2 regions of the Saccharopolyspora sp. NPDC045839 genome follow, and region 1 is predicted to be linked to the other one. Evidence: riboswitches for the same ligand, from Rfam matches in the RefSeq annotation. Region 1 holds a riboswitch; the other holds the start of a gene.
What was found. Region 1 has a riboswitch for cobalamin ahead of cobN (cobaltochelatase subunit CobN). Riboswitches for the same ligand answer to the same signal wherever they lie in the genome.

Region 2: linked by a shared signal. The riboswitch ahead of AC07EQ_RS38560 (hypothetical protein) and the one ahead of cobN (cobaltochelatase subunit CobN) in region 1 are both predicted to bind cobalamin.

The regions. Positions count from the first base shown of each region.
Region 1 is NZ_JBWKKH010000007.1:191,774-195,588, forward strand. It holds gene cobG (precorrin-3B synthase) at 1-1,202, opposite strand, end outside; cobalamin riboswitch at 1,289-1,475, shown strand; gene cobN (cobaltochelatase subunit CobN) at 1,570-3,815, shown strand, end outside.
Region 2 is NZ_JBWKKH010000044.1:65,860-69,674, forward strand. It holds gene AC07EQ_RS38555 (PLP-dependent cysteine synthase family protein) at 1-750, opposite strand, end outside; gene AC07EQ_RS38560 (hypothetical protein) at 747-1,418, opposite strand; cobalamin riboswitch at 1,789-1,961, opposite strand; gene AC07EQ_RS38565 (ABC transporter permease) at 2,101-2,922, opposite strand; gene AC07EQ_RS38570 (ABC transporter ATP-binding protein) at 2,882-3,685, opposite strand; gene AC07EQ_RS38575 (MarR family winged helix-turn-helix transcriptional regulator) at 3,612-3,815, opposite strand, start outside.

The DNA.
Region 1 (3,815 bases):
AGCGCGGCGGATACCTGGTCGACATCGGCGCCGGATGCCCGCGTCTCGCCGTCGAGACCGACCTCGTAGCCGGCACCGGTCGCCAGCACTTCCACGACGCGCCCCTGCGGTCGGCCGCAGCGCCGTTCGCAACCCGACCAATGCACCGGCAGAGCGCCGCCGGACGGGGCTCGCACCGCGCGCCGGGCGTCTTCGCGGACATCAGCCCGCGCCTTCGCACAGCCGGGACGACCGGCGCACGCGGTCACCCCGGCACCGGCCGAGGACGGATCGACGAGCAGGCCGTGCGCGCCGAGGCCGGAGAGCCACCGACCGGCTTCGTCCGGCCGCAAGCCGGGCAGGACGACGGTCCGCCACGGCGTCAGGCGAAGTTCGCCCGCGGCGTCGGACGCGGCGGTGATGATATCCAGCTGGTCCCGCGACAGGCGGCCCAGTGGTGCCCCGGCCACCACCGCGACCGTTCCGCCGGGCCGTTCCACCGCGCCGACCTGCGAATGCGTCGCCGGCTGGTTCGCCGGCAGTGGCCCGGCCGGGACGGCGCCGAGGCGTTCGGCGATCCGGCGCGCACCATCGTCGAGTTCGGCCAGCCGCCAGGCCGAGCGCCCTTGCTCGGCCTTCTCCGCCAGGAACGCCTCCGCCGCGGCGATGGCGACGCCGGCGGCCTGGTCCGGGGTCGATCGCACTCCGGAATCCACGCCGGCGAGCACCAGCGCCAGGGTGTCGGCGCGCTCCGCGAGCAGGCCGACATCGGCGCCGAGCGAGATGACGTCCGCGCTGCCGTCGTCGACGGCGAACAGGAAGCGTCCGGGCAGCTCCGCCAGCGATGGCGTCGCGCAGAGCGCCGCGTCGAGTTCCCGGGCCACCGCCCGCACGTCGACCAGCTCGCGGCCGTCCGCCGAGGGCGAGCCGATGATGTTGCGGACCCGCTCGTGCGTTGCCGACGGCAGCAGCCCCGCCGTCCGTAGCCCGGCGGCGAGTTCCTCCTCCGCTCCCGCGGGCAGTCCGCGCACCTGCACGTTCGCCCGCGAGGTGAGCTCCGCGCCGCCGTCGCCGAGCGCCGCGGCCGCCGCGATCGCCCGGGCCTGGGGCGGCGTGAGCACGCCGCCCGGGACTCGGATGCGGGCCAGTCCGCCGTCGGCTGCCTCGTGCACCCGCAGCGCGCCGGGACACGCGTCCCGTTCTGGTCTGGCTCTGTGCAACACCCGGCTGATACTACGGACCCAGGTAGTTGCGGACGCAAAACAAGCGCGGTGCGACGTGCGTCATGCCCGCGCCGCTTGACGTAAGATCGCCCCGTTGCGAAGAGTGGTCGCAGCATTCAGCGGCGACGGTGGAGGAAGCCGGTGCGAATCCGGCGCGGTCCCGCCACTGTCACCGGGGAGCGGACTCCAGGGAAGTCACTGTCCTAACTGGACGGGAAGACGGAGCGAGCGCTGATCCGGGAGCCAGGAGACTCCGGTCGCCGCGACCTACGAACCGGGGCGAGGACCCCGAGGGAGGTGCCGTCATGCACTGCGCACGCGCGCCCAGGTCCCGCGACGCCGGCCGCCACGCCGAGGAGCGATCCGCATGATCCTACTTCTGTCCACTTCGGACACCGATCTGCTCAGCGCGCGGGCCGCCGACGCCGAGTACCGGCTCGGCAACCCGGCACGGCTGGGCGTGGACGACCTGCCCCCGCTGCTGGAGGACGTCGACCTCGTCGTCGTGCGGCTGCTCGGCGGCCGCCGGGCCTGGGAAGAGGGCCTGGACGCGCTGCTCGCGGGCCCGCGCCCGGTGATCGTGCTCGGCGGCGAACAGGCGCCGGACGCGGAACTGATGGAATGCTCCACCGTGCCGGGCGGGGTGTGCGCCGAGGCGCACCGCTACCTCGCCCACGGCGGCCCGGACAACCTGGCTCAGCTGCACCGCTTCCTGTCCGACACGATCCTGCTCACCGGGCACGGCTTCGAACCGCCGGCGGAGACGCCGACCTGGGGCGTGCTGGAACGGACCCCGCGGCGCACCGAGGGCCCGACCGTCGCCGTGCTCTACTACCGCGCGCACCACATGGCGGGCAACACCGCGTTCGCGAACACGCTGTGCGAGGCCATCGAAGACGCCGGTGGCCAGGCCCTGCCGCTGTTCTGCGCCTCCCTGCGGGCCCCCGACCCGCAGCTGCTGGAACAGCTCGGCCGGGCGGACGCGCTGGTCGTCACCGTGCTCGCCGCGGGCGGCACGAAGCCCGCCACGGCCTCCGCCGGCGGTGACGACGAGGCGTGGGACGTCGGCGCACTCGCCGAACTCGACATCCCGATCCTGCAGGGGCTGTGCCTGACCAGCTCCCGCGAGGCCTGGGAGGACAACGACGAGGGCCTGTCGCCGCTGGACATGGCCACGCAGGTCGCCGTGCCCGAGTTCGACGGCCGCCTGATCACCGTGCCCTTCTCCTTCAAGGAGAACGACGCCGAGGGGCTGCCGGTCTACGTGGCCGACCGCGAACGGGCGGCCCGGGTCGCCGGCATCGCGGTCCGGCACGCGACTTTGCGGCACGTGCCGCCGCAGGACAAGCGGCTGGCGCTGATGCTGTCGGCCTACCCGACCAAGCACTCCCGGATCGGCAACGCCGTCGGCCTGGACACGCCGGTCAGCGCGGTCCGCCTGCTGCGGGCGCTGCGCGAGCAGGGCTACGACATCGGCCCCGAGGACGGCCCCGACGCGCTGCCCGGCGTCGCGGACCAGGACGGCGATGCGCTGATCCACGCGCTGATCGCCGCCGGTGGCCAGGACCGCGACTGGCTGTCCGAGGAGCAGCTCAGCGGCAACCCGGTCCGCATCCCCGCGCGCCGGTACGCGAGCTGGTTCGCGACGCTGCCCGAGGACCTGCGCACCGCGATCGAGCAGCACTGGGGACCGCCGCCGGGTGAGCTGTTCGTCGACCGCTCCCAGGACCCGGAAGGCGAGATCGTGCTCGCCGCCGTCCGCGCGGGCAACGTCGTGCTCATGGTGCAGCCGCCGCGCGGGTTCGGCGAGAACCCGATCGCGATCTACCACGACCCGGACCTGCCGCCGAGCCACCACTACCTGGCGGCCTACCGCTGGCTGATCGACGAGTTCGGCGCCCACGCCATGGTGCACCTGGGCAAGCACGGCAACCTCGAATGGCTGCCGGGGAAGACGGCGGGCATGTCCGCCTCGTGCGCCCCGGACGCCGCGATCGCCGACCTCCCGCTGATCTACCCGTTCCTGGTCAACGACCCCGGCGAGGGCACCCAGGCCAAGCGCCGGGTGCACGCCACCCTGGTCGACCACCTCGTGCCGCCGATGGCCCGCGCGGAGAGCTACGGCGACATCGCCCGGCTGGAACAGCTCCTCGACGAGCACGCCAACATCTCCGCGATGGACCCGGCGAAGCTGCCCGCGATCCGCAGCCAGATCTGGACGCTGATGCAGGCCGCCAAGCTCGACCACGATCTCGGGCTCGACGAACGGCCGCACGATGCGGAATTCGACGACATGCTACTGCACGTCGACGGCTGGCTCTGCGAGGTCAAGGACGCCCAGATCCGCGACGGCCTGCACGTGCTCGGCGACGCCCCGGCCGGCGAGGCCCGGGTGAACCTCGTGCTCGCGATGCTGCGCGCGCGCCAGATGTGGAGCGGGCAGAGCGCCGCGCTGCCCGGCTTGCGGGAAGCTCTCGGGCTCGCCGAGGACGGCAGCGCGGCCCGGGAGCAGGTCGACGACGTCGAGACCCGCGCGCACGCCCTGGCCCAGGCGATGGAGGACCGCGGCTGGAGCCCGGATTCGGCGCCGGAGGTCTGCCGGGAGGTCCTCGG
Region 2 (3,815 bases), on a different contig from region 1:
CTCGTCGAAGATGTCGTAGGCGACGTTGCCGGGGTGGATGCTGCTGCCCAGCCCGCGCATCAGCCGGTGCGCGGCGCGCTGGCCGAACACGGTCGAGCCGATCGAGTCGACGCCCACGATCCGGACGTCCGGCCACCGCCGCCGGACCACCGATGCGATCCCGGCGCTGTGCCCGCCGGTGCCGACGCTGCACACCACCGCGTCCAGGTGCTCGAACTGGTGCGTGAGCTCCCGTCCCAGGGCGAGGTATCCGGCCGGGTTGTCCGGGTTGTTGTACTGATCGGGCCAGTAGGCGCCGGGCAGCTGCGCGAGCAGCTCGGCCACCCGGTCCCGCCGCGCCCGCTGCCAGCCGCCCGTGGGATGCGGCTGCTGCACGATCTCCACCCGTGCGCCGTGCGCGCGCAACAACGTCCTCGTCATGCCGTCGATCTCCCGGTCGGCCACCACCACGACCGGATGCCCGAGCGCCGAACCGACGCAGGCCAGGCCGATCGCGAGCGTTCCGCTGCTCGATTCGACGATCGCGGCGCCGGGCCGCAGCTCGCCGCGCCGCCGGGCGCCCTGGATCAGGGACAGAGCGGCCCGGGCCTTCATGCCGCCCGGGGCGAATCCTTCGAGCTTCGCCCAGAAACCGGGGTGGGGGTGGGCGAGCGGCGTTCCGATGCGCAGCACGGGGGTGTTGCCGATGAGTTCCAGCGCGGAACGGCACTTCGGGCCGCCGTCGGTCCAGGACGTCCAGGTGGCGGTCACGGCAGCTCGCCCGGGTCGGCGGTGTGCAGGTGGATCTCGGTGTGGCCGCCGGTCAGCCAGAAGAACGGGTACGGCTCCGCGGACAGCGCGTGCACTTCGGTGCCGACCATCTCGCGGAGCACCGCGCTCCCGGTCTGCGCGAACATCACCAGCGGCAGCCCGCGTTCGCGGCACAGCCCCGCGATCTCGTCGAACGTGCCGTTGCCGAGCACCATTCCGGAGGCCAGCACGGCCTGCGATCCGGCGATCGCTTCCCGGTGGTCCCGGACGATCGGCTCGCCCCACTCAGTGCGCCCGCCCTTCAGGTCGCAGGGAACCGGGCGAAGACCGCGCTCGAGGAGGGCGGCGAGCAGGGAGTTCACGACGCCGATCACCGCGACGCGACCGCCGGCCGGCGGAACGAGCCCGGCCACGGCGCGTGCGCGGGTCATCGACTTCGCCAGCGAGGTGCCCGGCGGGATGTGCACCGTGCGGGATCGCGGGTGCTCGTCGTGCGGGGTCAGCGACGCCAGGTAGGCGTCGAGCACGGCGACCCGGACGGCGGGTTCGGGATGCGCCAGCAGGTCGGCGACGGTGCTGCCCACCAGGTCGTGCATCGCCGGCGAGTCGAGCTCGCCGGGCTCCACGGCGCACGAGCCGACCGCGCTGCCGACCCGCACGCTGAGCACGGAATTGCGATAGCCGGCGGATCTTCCGACGTGGTGTGCACTTTGGACGGTCATGAAGGCGACGGAGGCGGTCGCGTTTGCCAGGCGTGCCTCGTCGGGGCGTGCCGGGTCCGCAGCGCGCACGCGTTCGATCTGCGAACGCAGCGCCGCATGCGTTGCGGGGCACGCGGAGTTGCCAGGGGGAAGCAAGGTGTCTCCACGCAGGTGTCAGCGGACGAACGGGACGTAGTTCGTGCTTCCTACCTGCTGGTTCGGCACGCCTTGCGGGATCGGGCCCGGTCGGGCCGGGTGTGGTGGCAGGGGTGGGTGGCGACGACGCGCGCGGCGCGGTGCTGCACCTTCAGTACCTCCTCCGGGGCTCCGCGACCCCGTACGAATCGGTACGACGGCGTCAGTCTCCTGACTCGTGGATCATCGCTACCCGCGCGCCTTCCCACCGCTAGGTGCGGCAGTGGCATCGGTGGCGGTAGCTCCCCATTCACAGTGGCGGGACCGTGCCGGATTCACACCGGCTTCCTGCGCGCCGTCGCATGAACATCGACGCTGACGCTTGCACCCGGCGGGCCGGGTGTCAAGACACCCCAGGCAAGATCACCTCGACGCCGGGGCGAACGCCTGTCCCTGCGGCCGCTCGTGTCGTCCTCAGTAGACGTTCGATCGCCGCTGATCACGCCATGTCCGCTCAGCGCGCCAAGCGCCCGAGCAGGGCTGCGGCGATGCCGATCATGACGCCGGCGGCGACGACCAGGACGCCGAAGTCCAGCGCCAGGTGCGCGGGCGTGCCGATCAGCAGTCCGCGCAGGGCGTCGACCTCGTAGCTGAGCGGGTTCGCGTAGTTGACCGCCTTCAGCCACCCCGGCATCAGGTCGACCGGGTACAGGGCGTTGGAGGCGAAGAACAGCGGCATGGTGATCGCCTGCCCGATGCCCATCAGCCGGTCCCGGGACAGCACCAGCCCGGCGATCGTGATGGACAGGCAGCAGAAGAAGACCGAACCGAGGACCACCACGGCGCCCATCGCGAGCAGGTTCACCGGGTTCGTGGTGAGGCCGACGCCGAGCAGCGCCGCCAGCACCAGCACCACGAGCGCCTGCACCAGCGCGCGCACCCCGGCGGCGAATGCCTTGCCGGTCACCAGGGCGACTCGCGGCGTGGGCGTGACCAGCAGCTTCGCCAGCACTCCCGCATCCCGCTCCCAGATGATCTGGATGCCGTAGAAGATCGCGATGAACAGCGCCGACTGCGCGAGGATGCCCGGCGCGAGGAAGTCGAGGTAGGGGACGTTCCCGGTGGGGATCGCGCGCAGCCCGGTGAACACCTGGCCGAAGATCAGCAGCCACAGCGCGGGCTGCACGGCCCTGGTGAGCAGCTCGGCCCGGTCGTGCCGCAGCTTCTGCAGCTCCACCAGGCACATCGCCGCCACCCGCGCCGCCACCAGGCCCGGCGGGCTGCGCCGCACCGGTTCAACCGAGGCGGCCGGAGGTGCGTCGAGTCGCGCGGACATCTCGCATCCCTTCTCCCGTTTCCTCGAAGGTGTCGTCGGTGATCGTCCGGAAGACGTCGTCCAGCGTGGCGTCCGGTCCCACGGCCGCCTTGAGCTCGGCGGGGGTTCCCCGCGCCCGGATCCGCCCGCGGTGCATCAGGGCGATCCGCTCGCAGTGCTGGTCGGCCTCGTCCATGTAGTGCGTCGTGACCAGCACGGTCATCCCGGTCTCGGCGCGGATCCGGGCGATCCGCTCCCACACGCCCTCCCGGCCGATGGGGTCCAGACCGATCGTCGGCTCGTCCAGCACCAGCAGCCTCGGCCCGCTGACCAGCGCCTGCGCGAGTTCGAGGCGGCGCACCATGCCGCCCGAGTAGGTGCCGGCCAAGCGTTCGGCGACGGTGGCGAGCCCGACGGCGCCCAACGCGGCGCGCACCGCGGAGCGCCGCTGCGCGCGCGGAACGTCGAAGAGGCGGGCGAACAGCGCGACGTTCTCCCGCCCGGTCAGCGCCCCGTCGGCCGAAAGCTGTTGCGGCACATAGCCGATCAGCCGACGCGCCGCCAGCTTGTGGCGTGCCGCGTCGACCCCGAAGATCTCGACCACGCCCGCCGCGGTGGGCAGCAGCGTGGTGATCGCCCGGATCGTGGTGGTCTTGCCCGCGCCGTTGGGACCCAGCAGCCCGAACACCTCGCCGGCCCGGACGTCCAGGTCAATCCCGTCGACCGCGACCTGCTCGCCGAACGACTGCCGCAGGCCCCGGCACCGCACCGCCACCCCGGTCATCGACGCCACCTCCTTCCAACGCGAGGACCAATGCGCGCAACCCGCGCAGGGCATCGCCGACCGCCTTCTGATCCGCCGCGGACAGCTCGGCGAGGGCGTCGCCGACCAGGCGGGTCCGCGCCTGCCGCCA